Regions from separate parts of the Synechococcus sp. TAK9802 genome, predicted to be linked through region 2. Evidence: predicted binding sites of a transcription regulator. Region 2 holds the regulator's gene; the other holds the start of a gene.

Region 1 (6,989 bases), 210 kb from region 2:
CATCGGCCACGGTGTCGCCGAGATAGGCCACCTGAACTCCCTCGGCACTGGCCCCCAGTGCTTTGGCCAGGCGGATTAAGCCTGTGGGGTCCGGTTTGTCGGGGGCATCCCCCATCGCGATCAGGGGCGGGTCCTGGAGCCCCAGGCGCTGCTGAAGTACGAAGCGGGCTGAGGGTGGTTCAGCTCCACTCACAAATCCCCAGCGCAACTTGCGCTTCGACAGCGTTGCGAAAAAGCTGGCGTCCACCAGAAGAGGCTCATCACCGATGAAGCCCGTCCATTGGCTGGGGTCTCCGTCCGGATCTCCGCCGAAGTAGAAGCCGCTGAACACATCGATCAGCGCGGCGCGATCCGGCAGCTCAGCACCATGGCGCCGCAGCAGTTCAAGGCTGGCGTCCCAGTCGTTGTTCCAGGCTCCTTCAGCCTTTAACGCATCGATGACATCAGCGCTGGGCTGCCAACCGCAGTAGTGCTGCACAGTGCATTGAAGGGCCCGTCGATAGCTGCCCGCGACATCGCGGATCACACCATCGATGTCGAACAGCAGGATGGTTGGGGATCCCAGAACGTCCAATGTGGAGCGGCTGGTAGGTTAGTTGTTTGTATTTCTGTCTTGAGCGCTGACACCATGACGGTCACCGAAGGCGCTGCCCCTACCGACCAGGAGGTCGCGACTCCGTCCGCCGACGCGGCTGAAGGCGCCACCCAGGCAGCTGAAACCACTGAAAAGCCTGCAGCCAGCGAAGCTGAAGGCCGTCCTGTGCTGAAGGGCGCCGCCGCGGCTCTGGCCACGGCCACCATCGATGCTGATGGTGTTCCTTCTGGTTACACCCCCAAGGCCGATGAGGGCCGCTTCCTGCTGAAAATCCTCTGGCTTCCCGACAACGTGGCCCTTGCGGTTGATCAGATCGTTGGCGGTGGCCCCAGCCCCCTCACCTCCTACTTCTTCTGGCCCCGTGAGGATGCTTGGGAAAGCCTCAAGACCGAGCTGGAAGGCAAGAGCTGGATCACCGACAACGAGCGGGTTGAAGTGCTCAACCAGGCCACTGAGGTGATCAACTACTGGCAGGAAGAGGGCAAAGGCAAGAGCCTCGACGAGGCCAAGGCCAAGTTCCCTGACGTCACCTTCTGCGGTACCGCCTGATTCCGCTTTTCAATTTGATGATGCAAACCTGCCTTCGGGCAGGTTTTTTTTATGCCTTCCCTTGGCTTGGCTGGTTTGTTTGGTGTTGGGAAAACGAAAGGACAAACCACACCACAAAAAAGGCCAGGAGCGCTAACCCCTGGCCTTTTGTGACGTCATCCTTGAAACAGGGGGATGAATCAGTCGGAGGTTTTGCTGGCCTGAAGGCGAGCGCGGGCTTCATTCAGCTGTTGCTGCGCCTTGAGTTTCTCCGGCGAAGCAGGTTGGCCTTCCATGCCAGCCACCACGGTGGAGGCCTTCTGGAAAGCGGCTTCGGCGGCAGCGGCATCGATGGAGCTGCCCAGTTCGGCCTTGTTCACCAGAACGGTGACTTCATCAGCATCCACTTCGGCAAAACCACCCATCAGAGCGATGGAGTTCCAGGCACCGTTGGCACGCACCCGCAGCACACCGATGTCGATGGCGGTGAGCAGGGAGATGTGGCCGGGCAAGATGCCGAGTTGACCGGTGGTACTGGGCAGGATCACCTCGTCGGCGCTGCCATCAAAGACGTTCTGGTCTGTTGCCAGCACGCGGAGGGTGAGGGACATGAACCTTGGTTCGAAAAGAGAACGGACTGTCGAGAAACACGTGATCGGGGGTGTGAATCACACCCCCGCAGGGATCACTTGGTTTCGGCGGCGATCTTCTCGGCCTTGGCTTTCACTTCCTCGATGTTGCCCACCAGGTAGAAGGCGGCTTCGGGGAGGCTGTCCAGCTCACCGGAAAGGATCTGGTTGAAACCAGCGATGGTCTCCTCCAGCTTCACGTACTTGCCAGGCATGCCGGTGAAGATTTCAGCCACGAAGAAAGGCTGGGAGAGGAACTTCTCCACCTTGCGGGCACGGTCCACGGTGCGACGGTCGTCTTCCGACAGTTCGTCGAGACCCAGAATCGCGATGATGTCCTGCAGTTCCTTGTAGCGCTGCAGGGTGGACTGCACGGCGCGGGCGGTGCGGTAGTGCTCGTCACCCACCACAGCTGGCTGGAGCATGGTGCTGGTGGAATCCAGAGGATCCACAGCGGGGTAGATGCCCTTGGAAGCCAGGGCACGGTTCAGCACCGTGGTGGCGTCGAGGTGAGCAAAGGTGGTGGCTGGTGCGGGGTCGGTCAGGTCGTCAGCAGGCACGTAAACGGCCTGGATCGAGGTGATCGAACCTTCAACGGTGGACGCAACACGCTCTTGCAGGGCACCCACGTCGGTGCCCAGGGTCGGCTGGTAACCCACAGCGGAAGGCATGCGGCCCAGCAGTGCGGATACCTCGGAGCCGGCCTGCACGAAGCGGAAGATGTTGTCCACGAACAGCAGCACGTCCTGCTTGTTCACGTCGCGGAAGTGCTCAGCCATGGTCAGAGCGGAGAGGCCCACGCGCATCCGGGCGCCGGGGGGCTCGTTCATCTGGCCGTAGCAGAGGGCCACCTTCGACTTGGACAGGTCGTCGGCGTTGATCACGCCGGATTCCTTGAATTCCTCGTAGAGGTCGTTGCCCTCACGGGTGCGCTCACCCACACCACCGAACACAGACACACCGCCGTGCTCCTTGGCGATGTTGTTGATCAGCTCCTGAATCAGCACGGTCTTGCCCACGCCGGCGCCGCCGAACAGGCCGACCTTGCCGCCCTGGCGATAGGCAGCCAGGAGGTCGATCACCTTGATGCCGGTCTCGAACACCTTGGGCTTGGTCTCAAGCTCGGTGATGTTGGGGGCATCCCGGTGGATGGGAGCGGTGGCCGTGGTGTTGACGGGGCCCTGCTCGTCGACGGGCTCGCCCAGCACGTTGAAGATGCGGCCGAGGGTGCCTTCACCAACGGGCACGGAGATCGGAGCACCGGTGTCAACGGCTTCCATGCCGCGCACCAGACCGTCGGTGCCACTCATGGCAACGGCACGAACCCGGTGATCACCCAGAAGCTGTTGAACCTCAGCGGTCAGGGCGACGTCGTCACCTGCGGGGTTTTTCCCCTCGATGCGCAGGGCGTTATAGATCTTGGGCAGTTTCCCGGCGGGAAATTCCACGTCCAGAACCGGGCCGATCACCTGACGGATCACACCCTTGGTGCCAGCAGATGCAGGAGCAGAAGCGACCATAGGAAGGAGAGTTGCGGGAACAGGCGCTGCGCGCTCGGACCCATTCAGAGCGGCGCAACCATACCACCGCTGTGGTTGCACCCCCTCCGGTTCGGTCACCCGCACAGCTTGGGGTATGGCCCGGGGGGTGGTCGCTTGCATACGTTGGCACTCATCGGCATCGAGTGCCAACTCGCGTCGATGCGTGGCGCAATGCGCCCTGTCCCTGCTCCTGCAAGTACCCATGGCTGCTGTTTCTCTCAGCGTCTCGACCGTTAAACCCCTCGGCGACCGCGTGTTCGTCAAGGTCTCTGAATCCGAAGAGAAGACTGCCGGCGGCATCCTTCTGCCTGACACCGCTAAAGAAAAGCCCCAGGTGGGTGAAGTGGTTCAGGTGGGCCCCGGCAAGCGCAACGACGACGGCAGCCGTCAGGCTCCCGAAGTTGGTCTGGGCGACAAGGTCCTCTACAGCAAGTACGCCGGCACCGACATCAAGCTCGGCAGCGATGAATACGTGCTGCTGTCCGAGAAGGACATCCTGGCTGTCGTCAACTGAGATCAGCCCCGCTGCATTGCGGCTTGAGTCTCAACTCAGCCTCCCTTAACCATCCTCTTCATTAGGAATCGCCTTCCATGGCAAAGCGCATCATCTACAACGAGAACGCCCGTCGCGCTCTCGAAAAAGGCATCGACATCCTTTGCGAAGCCGTTGCCGTGACCCTGGGTCCCAAGGGCCGCAACGTGGTGCTCGAGAAGAAGTTCGGTGCACCCCAGATCATCAATGACGGCGTCACCATCGCCAAGGAGATCGAGCTCGAAGACCACATCGAGAACACCGGTGTTGCTCTGATCCGTCAAGCCGCCTCCAAAACCAACGACGCTGCCGGTGACGGCACCACCACCGCCACCGTTCTGGCCCACGCCATGGTCAAGGCGGGTCTGCGCAACGTGGCTGCCGGTGCCAACGCCATCACCCTGAAGAAGGGCATCGACAAGGCTTCCGATTTCCTGGTCAGCAAGATCAAGGAAATGGCCAAGCCCATCGCTGACAGCAATGCCATCGCTCAGGTCGGCACCATCTCCGCTGGCAACGACGAAGAAGTCGGCAAGATGATTGCCGATGCCATGGACAAGGTTGGCAAGGAAGGTGTTATTTCCCTCGAAGAGGGCAAGTCCATGGAGACCGAACTCGAGGTCACCGAGGGCATGCGCTTCGATAAGGGCTACATCTCCCCTTATTTCGCCACCGACACCGAGCGGATGGAAGCCGTCCTCGACGAGCCTTACATCCTTCTCACCGACAAGAAGATCGGTCTGGTGCAGGATCTGGTGCCCGTGCTGGAGCAAATCGCCCGCACCGGCAAGCCTCTGCTGATCATTGCTGAGGACATCGAGAAGGAAGCCCTCGCCACTCTGGTGGTGAACCGTCTGCGCGGTGTGCTGAACGTGGCCGCTGTGAAGGCTCCTGGTTTTGGTGATCGCCGCAAGGCCATGTTGGAAGACATGGCTGTGCTGACCAACGGTCAGCTGATCACCGAAGATGCCGGTCTCAAGCTGGAGAACGCCAAGCTCGAGATGCTGGGCACCGCCCGTCGCATCACCATCAATAAGGACACCACCACCATCGTTGCCGAGGGCAACGAGGCGGCTGTCGGCGCCCGCTGCGAACAGATCAAGAAGCAGATGGACGAGACCGACTCCACCTACGACAAGGAGAAGCTGCAGGAGCGCCTGGCCAAGCTGGCCGGTGGCGTGGCTGTGGTGAAGGTGGGTGCAGCCACCGAAACCGAGATGAAGGACAAGAAACTCCGTCTCGAGGACGCCATCAACGCCACCAAGGCGGCTGTTGAGGAAGGCATCGTTCCTGGCGGCGGCACCACCCTGGCTCACCTGGCTCCGGCCCTGGAGCAGTGGGCAGCCTCCAGCCTGTCCGGCGAGGAACTGATCGGCGCCAACATCGTGGCTGCTGCTCTTACTGCTCCGCTGATGCGCATCGCTGAAAACGCAGGTGCTAACGGCGCTGTTGTGGCTGAGAACGTCAAGGCTCGCGCTGGTGCCGAAGGTTTCAACGCTGCCTCCGGTGAGTACGTCGACATGCTGGCTGCCGGCATCGTCGATCCCGCCAAGGTGACCCGCTCCGGTCTGCAAAATGCCGCGTCCATCGCTGGCATGGTGCTCACCACCGAGTGCATCGTGGCTGATCTGCCTGAGAAGAAGGAAGCAGCTCCTGCCGGCGGCGGCATGGGCGGCGGCGACTTCGACTACTGATCGACCTTCGGGTGGTCGGGAGATCACCCGAACTCAAGTCATGCCAAGAGGTCCTGAGGGGCCTCTTTTTTGTGTTCGGATGCTGTCTTGTAAGAACTAGCTTTTACAAGACATGTGGTGCCTGGGGGTCGGCGTTGGTTGCCGCCCATGAAGGATGTGAGGTGCGGAGAGGCGCCGGCTAGTGTCTTGCTGTGTATCGATGTGTCGGGACAAATGCCCCAGCGCCCCGGAGCTTTCGCCGCCCAGTTCGCTCCAGAGACGCTGCAGCGTTTCAAGGCCCTTTGCCGACAGCAAGACAAGGCCTACTCCAAGGTGTTGGAGCGTCTTGCCTTGTTGTACGTCGAAACGGATGGAGGCATTCTTTCCCCGGCCAGCACGGCTTCTGCTCCCTCAAAAGGCGTGCAAAAAAGGCAAGTTCAGGTTGAATCTTTGCAAAACAAGCTGTTAGAGGATCTATTGAAGCGGGTTGAAATCCTTGAAAAGAAGGAAGCAAAAACGTTGTACGAGCTTGATCGGGTCTACAAGGAAATTGCTTTTCTGAAATCAGGCTTGCAAAGCCCTGAGTAATGTTTCTGGAGTCGGAAGTCTGACGGCTTAAGTTCAAGGCCGCTACGGCTCTTAGCGATTCGGGCTGCTTGAAGAGCTCTTGCTCTATTGATATTGCAATGCCGCCTCAGTTTTGCCTTGGTTTTCTGGATTCGTGCTCTATTTACCTTGTTAAGTGACTTCTGGTCCGCGAAATTGATCGGAAAAGAGCGGCAATTTGATGAATAGTAACTCAACCATTAGGTCGAAGCTGCTTTCAAAGAATGCGTGCTGAAAATTGAGTTTGTGAGCGGGTTGGTTTAGTTCAACCAGCCAGCGCTCAGGATCACGGCCAAGGACAAAAACAACGCCAGGCATGTCCATGTCAGACGGTTCAACGTTGCTTCTGCGCTGCTGGCGCTGCTGAACATGGAGCTGCCGCTTGCCGCCAAGCCACCCATGCCATCACCTTTGGGGCTATGCAGCAGCACCAAGACGATCAACAGAAGGCCGGTGCCGATCCAGCTCCAGGACAAAATTGAGGTGAGCATCAAACGGAAAGAGGAAGGCGAGCGGTCTTGGGGGTGGGGTCCATGTTGGACATGGGGGCAATCAGGCTTTGGCCAGTCATGGCCGCCGGTTGCGGAAGGCCAAGAATTTGCAGCAACGTCGGAGCGATATCGGCCAGCCCACCGTTATCGCGCAACGTGATGGCGTTGCCATGGCCAGGCAGTTTGCGCCGTTCTCCTTCGATCAGGATCGCAGGCACAGGGTTGGTGGTGTGGGCTGTCCAGGCTTGGCCATCCGGACCCTTCATCAATTCGGCATTGCCGTGATCAGCCGTGATCAGCATGGTTCCGCCTTGGCGTCCCACCGCATCCAACAACCGGCCAATGCAGGCATCCACGGTTTGGATGGCTTCCTTGGCGGCCTCCATGACACCGG
Region 2 (6,989 bases):
GTGCTGGCGTTGAGGCTGTGCTCGGCATGGAGCATCAGGCAACGATCAAAGATCCGCGCCGCCAGGGGATCCGGCTCACGTTCGGTGAGCATGTAGAGGAAATTGGCGGAGTAGGCCAGATCATCCCGGGGCTGGATTGGGTCCTGGCCTTTGCGGATCAGCTGAAAAGCGGCCACCATCGTGGGGATCTTGGCGATCAGCCGCACCACCGCGTCATAGATGTACTGCGGGTCGTCGATCGCCCGGCGCGAATAGAACAGTCCCAGGGAAGCGGCACTGGACTGCAGCGCGTCCATCGGGTGGCCGCTGGCCGGGAAGCACTTCATCATGTCCCGCACCCGGAAGCTGACCCGCCGGTGCATCTGCACCGCGTGCTCAAACTCCGCCAGCTGGTCGCGGCTGGGCAGCTCTCCCCAGATCAGCAGGTGAGCCGTTTCCAGAAAACTGCTGTTGGCCGCCAGATCCTGCATCGGATAGCCGCGATAGGTGAGCAGCCCCTTCTCTCCATCGATGTCGCAGATCGCCGACTGGGTGGCCGGCACGCCATCCAGGCCTGGACGCAGTTCGATCCCGGTCCGCGCATGGCGCAGGTCGCCTGTCTGCTGCTGGGCCACCACCTGATTGCCTCTAACAGCAACCTAAATCGTCAATCAACAGTGCTGGCCGAAGCAAGGCCTTCAACTGCCACTGGCCCGTGGAACGACGCAGCTGAATCACGCCGGCTTTCTTCAGCACCAGGGATCCCGGCGCACACCCCAGAAGACCGCAGGCCAGATCTCCTAGATCCGGCTCATGGCCGACCAAGCCAAGCCGTTGATCGAAGGCGGTCACCAGCATGTTGAGGGCCCCTCCCGGCTGCAGCCGTTCATCCACCGCGAGTTCAGAAGCGAGCCCCGCCTCCAACGCCAGCTCCGCCGTTTGCAGAGCCCGGCGATAGGGGCTGGACAGCAAGCGATCCACGCGCAGACCCCGTTGCACGAGGGCCGCCATCACCCGCTGGGTTCGCTGACGGCCAGCGGCGGTCAGGGGTCGATCGGGATGGTCCTGGCCCGCCTGGCGGGGTTCGGCGATGCCATGCCGCAACAGAACCAGATCAGCCGAGTTCGAGCCGGGCATGCAAGGGAATCTCGGTACCAGCCTGCTCCTGACGATCAACGTCGACGGCCACCGCAAGGCCGCGGACCTGATCCTGAAGCGGTCGCCCCGCCATCACCTGAAGCAGGGACCAGGGCCGCCATTGCCCCAACAGCGCACGGGCCGGCTCATCCGCCAGCAGGAGGGCCTGCGCCGGTTGGGCGGAGGCTGTGAGCTCCTGCCACTGGTTCAAGCGGGGCTGGAGGGCACGCCCGTTCTGACGCTGCGCCAGGGCCATCAAGGACTCCCCCCACCAGTTCAGCGCAGACGAGCGAACCTGAGCCACGGCCAATTGAGCGTCCACCCCAGGCTGGCGTCCCCGCTGGCGCACCAGCCGCGTCCACACGTTCAACACCTCGCCATCGCCCTCCAGCTCGGAACGGGTCAGGCCCTGCTCCTGCAGACGCGCATCCACCGCATCCCTGGCGGGGCTTTGCGGGCGTGTGGCCAGCAGCCAGCCCTCGGGTTGGTCCTGCCAGAGGAGAGGGCCATCATCGGCCCCCACAACAGCATCAGCCGCCGGCTGGTCCGCCAGGCGCTGCTCCAGCACCGGAGCGAACCATTGGGCCAGCGGATGGCTTTCGCTGGGATCCAACAAACGGGCCGGACTCTCCAGCTGAGCCAGCCAGCGGGCATGGCCGCCCGCCGACGCCGTCAGATCCGTGAGCCCAGGCCAGGGGTCGGCGCCAAGGGCTTGACGGAACCCGAGGCGCCCATCCACCGCCAGGGTTGAACCCTCCGGTCGCAGTGATGCCACGAGTCCGCTCAGATCGTCCCGTTGGGCCACCAGCTCAGGCAGCTGCAGCCAATGCTCAAGGGCATGGGGAGATGCCGTGAGCAGAGCCACGCCCTCGCCGAGCTCAGCCACCTGACGTTGCAGGCGTTGATCCCCCAGCTGATGCTGGTCAGGAAGCTGGGAGACATCGAGGGCCTGCTCCAGCACACCCCGGCCTGAGGCCACCAGCAGCAGATCGTCATCAATCAAGGCCGTGGCCAGGGGTTGGGGGTCATGCCCCACCAACGCCCCCTGGCCGCTGATCACACCGATGCCGCGGTAACTGCTGATCTGCAGATCGGTGCCCGCCAGGCTGCGGGTCTGCCAGAACCGTTGCAGAAAGCGCCGGGCGCCGTCGTCATCCCGACTGGTCAAAGCCAACACCCAACCGGTGCTGGAATCCCCATCGGTAAGGGTGAGACTGACCTCCTCACCAAGCCAGGGCTCCAACTCAAGACCGAACTGGAGGCCCGCCAAAGCAAAGACCCCTTCGCGCCACTGCCGGGCGCCATCACGGGCATCGCGGCGTTGGGAGGCAGGTGCAACGGCCTGGACATAGGCCGGCAACCGTCCTGGATCGGCCAACCAATGGAGGGACAGGTCAGCATCCCGGGGCACAAACCGGGCCGCCCGAGGCAGATGCAACGGCTGCTCCGCCAGCTGCAGGGGGCTCTGGCGGTTCATGGTCCAGAGCAGGCCAGCGGCCAGCAAAATCAGCGACAACAGCACAGCGCCGACAGCGCTGAGGAAGGGGCGGGCCTTCATGGGCCGGCGGTCTCGGGTCGCCTCATCTTTGTCCATCACCGCAGAATGGCGCCATGGGCCAATCCCAACAACCACAACCAATCCAAGCCTCTGAACTGCAGCAATGGCTGCAAAGCGAGCGACCTTCACCGCAACTGGTGGATGTGCGCGAGGAGGCTGAGCTCGCGATCGCGGCCTTCCCAGGTGCGGTACTGCACCGCCCCCTGAGCCAATCCAATGCATGGCTTGGAACACTGCAGGCCGACCTCAACCCTGATCAACCCGTCGTGGTGGTCTGCCATGCGGGCGTGCGCAGCTACCACTTCGGCCTGTGGCTGCTGGACCAACCCTGGGGCCTTGAGGTGTGGAACCTTGAGGGAGGCATTGATGCCTGGAGCCTTCAGGTGGATCCCAGCGTTCCCCGCTACTGATGAGCAAGCCCCTGTCCCTTCGGCAAGAACAGGTGCTTCAGGCGACGGTGCACCACTACGTCGACACGATGGAGCCGGTGGGCAGCCGGACCCTGGTGCAACGCTTCGGCATCCCCGCCAGCTCCGCCACCGTTCGCTCCGCCATGGGGGCGCTTGAGCGCCGAGGACTGCTGCATCAACCGCACACCTCCGCCGGACGCGTTCCCAGTCCGATGGGATACCGGCACTACGTGGACGCGTTGCTGACGGAACCCGGCATCGCTGTTCAACACCTGGAACGGGAGCTCACCGGCCTCAGTCTTCGTTGGGCCGGTTTGGACGACCTGCTGATGCATCTGGCCCGGCGGCTGACGGATTTCACCGGTCTGATGAGCCTGATCACCCAACCGCAGCAGGAGAACCAGCAACTGGAGACGATCCGTCTGGTGCCCAGCGGTGATCGACTGCTGGTGATGCTGGTGGAAGCCAATGGCCACGCCAGCCACCTCAACCTGCGTCTGCCCCACGGAGCTGAAGCCGAACTCACCGCGATGGAACGCTGGGCGTCGGCCCAGCTCGAGCAGGGCGACCTGAACTGGGACGCACTGCCCAGGCAGCTGCAACACAGCGGCGCTGTGCTGCGCAACGCCCTTGAGCAGCCCACCCCCGCCAACTCCACACAGGTGGTGGTGCATGGCCTTTCCAGGCTGATGAGCGAACCAGAATTTGAAAGCACCTCCAGCCTTCGGCCGCTGCTGGAACTGATCGATGACCAACCCGCCACCTTGATCAGCCGCGGTGAATCCGCACGGGTGTGGATCGGCGAGGAACATCCGCAGCCAGCCCTGGAGGCCTGTGCCGTGGTTCAGGCGCCCTACCGCTGCAACGAGGGGCTCGGCCATGTGGCCCTGGTGGGGCCGATGCGGATGGCCTACGCCACGGCACGAGCTGCCGTGCAGCGGGTGGCCCGCCACCTGGAATTGCTGCTGGCCTGAGGATCGATCCTTAGAGCTGATCCCCCAGCTTCTCCGCCACGGTGTTGACGTCCTTGTCGCCGCGGCCGGAGCAGTTGATCACCACTTCGGTGCCATCGGCCAGGGTGGGGCAAAGCTGCTCAAGCCAGGCGAAGGCGTGGGCGGTTTCCAGGGCCGGAATGATGCCCTCAAGCTCACTCACCAGGCGCAGGGCATCGAGGGCCTGTTGGTCGGTGACTGCGGCGTACTCGGCACGTCCGATCTCCCGGAGATAGCTGTGCTCCGGCCCCACTCCGGGGTAATCGAGACCTGCACTGATGGAGTGAGCCTCCATCACCTGACCGTCGCCGTCCTGCAGCAGCAGGCTCATGGCGCCGTGCAGCACACCGGCACGACCCTCGGTGATCGTGGCGGCGTGGCGACCGCTGGCCACACCATCACCGGCGGCCTCAACACCGATCAGCCGCACAGACGTGTCCTGCACAAAGGGATGGAACAAGCCCATGGCATTGGAGCCACCGCCAACGCAGGCCATCAGCACGTCGGGCAGCCGGCCGAAAGCGTCCTGGCACTGCTGCTTGGACTCCTCACCGATCACGGCATGGAAATCCCGCACCAACATCGGATAGGGGTGCGGACCAGCGACGGATCCAAGGATGTAGTGGGTGGTCTCGACGTTGGTCACCCAATCGCGAATCGCCTCACTGGTGGCGTCCTTGAGGGTGGCGGTGCCGGCCGTCACCGGTTGCACCGTGGCGCCCAGCAGGCGCATGCGGAACACATTGAGGGCCTGACGGCGCATGTCTTCCGCACCCATGTAGATCACGCACTCCAGACCGAAGCGGGCACAAACCGTGGCCGTGGCGACGCCGTGCTGGCCCGCACCGGTCTCGGCAATGATCCGCTTCTTGCCCATGCGCAGGGCCAGCAGGGCCTGCCCCAGGGCGTTGTTGATCTTGTGGGCACCGGTGTGATTCAGGTCTTCCCGCTTGAGCCAGATGCGGGGGCCACCGTCGGCGCGGCGGTAGTGGGCGGTGAGACGCTCGGCCTCATACAACGGTGTCGCCCGCCCGACGTAGTTCTTAAGCAGGCGGTTGAGCTCGGCGGTGAAAGCGGGATCGTTCCAGGCCTGGGCAGCAGCTTGCTCCAGTTCCGCCAGGGCCGGCATCAGGGTCTCGGGCACGTACTGGCCACCGAATCGTCCAAAGCGACCATGCGCTCCGGGGCGCACCGCTGGCTGGAGGCTGGAGGGATCCGGAGTGCTGGCGTTGGGCAGGGTGCTGGTCACGGATCCACGGCGGAGCGTCGGCTCAGCGTAAGCAGGCGGTCACGCCATGGGGCGCCGCATTGGCGCTCATCGACAATGCAATCCGGTTGCGACAGGTGGATGCCGAAGGGAGGCTGGCAGGAATTCAGCAGTGCCGAGAGCCTGCAGCGACCGAGCGGCCCTGCGGCGGAGCCCACGGCCAAGGCGCAACAAATGGTGCGGGTGCAGCCCACCCGTGGTGGCAAAGGTGGCAAAACCGTGACGGTGATCCGGGGCCTGGAGCTGGATGCTGCGGGCTTCAAGGTGCTGGTGAAGAAGCTCAAAACACGCATCGGCAGTGGCGGGACCGCCAAGGACGGCGTGATCGAACTGCAAGGAGATCAGGTGGATCTGGCGCTCGAGCTGCTCAGCAAGGAGGGATACCGGCCGAAACGGGCTGGGGGCTAAGGGAGAATGGCCGCCACTTCATGCCGTGGCCATGACCGCCAGCCCCACCTACGGAGAACTCACCAACAAGGGTGCGTCCACCAACATCGCCTGGCATGAGGCCTCCGTGGGCCGCGACGAGCGCTCGAAGCAGCGTGGGCACCGCAGCGCCATTCTTTGGTTCACCGGGCTCTCCGGCTCTGGCAAGAGCACCCTGGCCAACGCCGTCAATGCAGCCCTGTTCGAGCGGGGACTCGCCACCTATGTGCTGGATGGCGACAACATCCGCCACGGCCTCTGCAAAGACCTGGGCTTCTCCGATGCCGACCGTGAGGAGAACATCCGCCGCATCGGTGAGGTGGCCAAGCTGTTCCTGGATGCGGGCGTGATCGTGCTGACCGCCTTTGTGTCGCCCTTCCGTGCAGACCGGGACAAGGCCCGTGAGCTGGTGGAGGACGGTGACTTCCTCGAGGTGTTCTGCGCCGCTGATCTCGAGGTCTGCGAATCCCGCGACCCCAAAGGTCTCTACGCCAAGGCACGGGCGGGGCAGATCAAGGAATTCACCGGCATCTCCAGCCCTTACGAAGCACCGGAAACGCCCGAACTGAAGATCGACACAGGCAAGCAGGATCTGGCCGACTCCGTGGAGCTGGTGATCAAAGCGCTCCAGGAGCGTGGGGTGATTCCGGCCGCCTGAGGTCGCCGTCGCCAGCCCTGGCAGCATCCGCCAGGGTTTTGATGCAACTAGCCACCGGCACCGCCAACAGCAGGCCCAGAAGATCCCCCACGCCATATAGGGCTCCCACCCGGGCCCCAATGGGCAAGGCGATCAGCAACCAGGCCGGTTGCAAGCCAACGATGCTGCCCATCAGCCGCGGTTGGATCACCTGATCCACGATCTGACCGACCACAATCGCCGCGGCAAGCAACTCAAGGCCTGTGCGGGGTTCCTGAACCGCCAGCACCGCACTCACCGAGACGATCGACACGGCACTGGCATAGGGCACCAGGGTGGTGAAGCCGATCAGCACGGCGAACAAGACGCCGTAGGGAATGTTCAGGGCGGTGAACACCAGGAGCTGACCACCACTGAGGATCAGCGCCAACACCACCTGGCCGGCGAAATAGCCCCGAAAGGTGCGCTCGAGGGTCGTCTGCACCAGATCCCGCCAACGGTCGGGCAGCCAGCGGGCCAGACCATCGACGATCGGATCCGCCCCAAACAGCAGGAAGACCGCCAGCACCAGCACGATCACCAC

The links. The regulator HrcA, encoded in region 2, represses chaperone genes, less so after heat shock. The targets are predictions, from matches to a motif close to TTAGCACTCNNNNNNNNNGAGTGCTAA.
Region 1: groES (co-chaperone GroES) is a predicted target of HrcA. The motif match lies at 3,417-3,443, and genes of this name have one in related genera.

What each region holds. Positions count from the first base shown of each region.
Region 1 is NZ_CP047937.1:1,734,481-1,741,469, reverse strand. Features, by position in the region: gene SynTAK9802_RS10075 (TIGR01548 family HAD-type hydrolase) at 1-574, opposite strand, end outside; gene SynTAK9802_RS10070 (30S ribosomal protein PSRP-3) at 629-1,144, shown strand; gene atpC (ATP synthase F1 subunit epsilon) at 1,324-1,734, opposite strand; gene atpD (F0F1 ATP synthase subunit beta) at 1,809-3,272, opposite strand; gene groES (co-chaperone GroES) at 3,496-3,807, shown strand; gene groL (chaperonin GroEL) at 3,885-5,519, shown strand; gene SynTAK9802_RS10045 (hypothetical protein) at 5,733-6,086, shown strand; gene secG (preprotein translocase subunit SecG) at 6,365-6,595, opposite strand; gene gpmI (2,3-bisphosphoglycerate-independent phosphoglycerate mutase) at 6,595-6,989, opposite strand, start outside.
Region 2 is NZ_CP047937.1:1,946,207-1,953,195, forward strand. Features, by position in the region: gene SynTAK9802_RS11240 (citrate synthase) at 1-614, opposite strand, end outside; gene sixA (phosphohistidine phosphatase SixA) at 628-1,116, opposite strand; gene SynTAK9802_RS11250 (DUF3352 domain-containing protein) at 1,094-2,674, opposite strand; gene SynTAK9802_RS11255 (rhodanese-like domain-containing protein) at 2,728-3,084, shown strand; gene hrcA (heat-inducible transcriptional repressor HrcA) at 3,084-4,058, shown strand; gene trpB (tryptophan synthase subunit beta) at 4,069-5,325, opposite strand; gene SynTAK9802_RS11270 (translation initiation factor) at 5,425-5,751, shown strand; gene cysC (adenylyl-sulfate kinase) at 5,783-6,427, shown strand; gene SynTAK9802_RS11280 (AI-2E family transporter) at 6,387-6,989, opposite strand, start outside.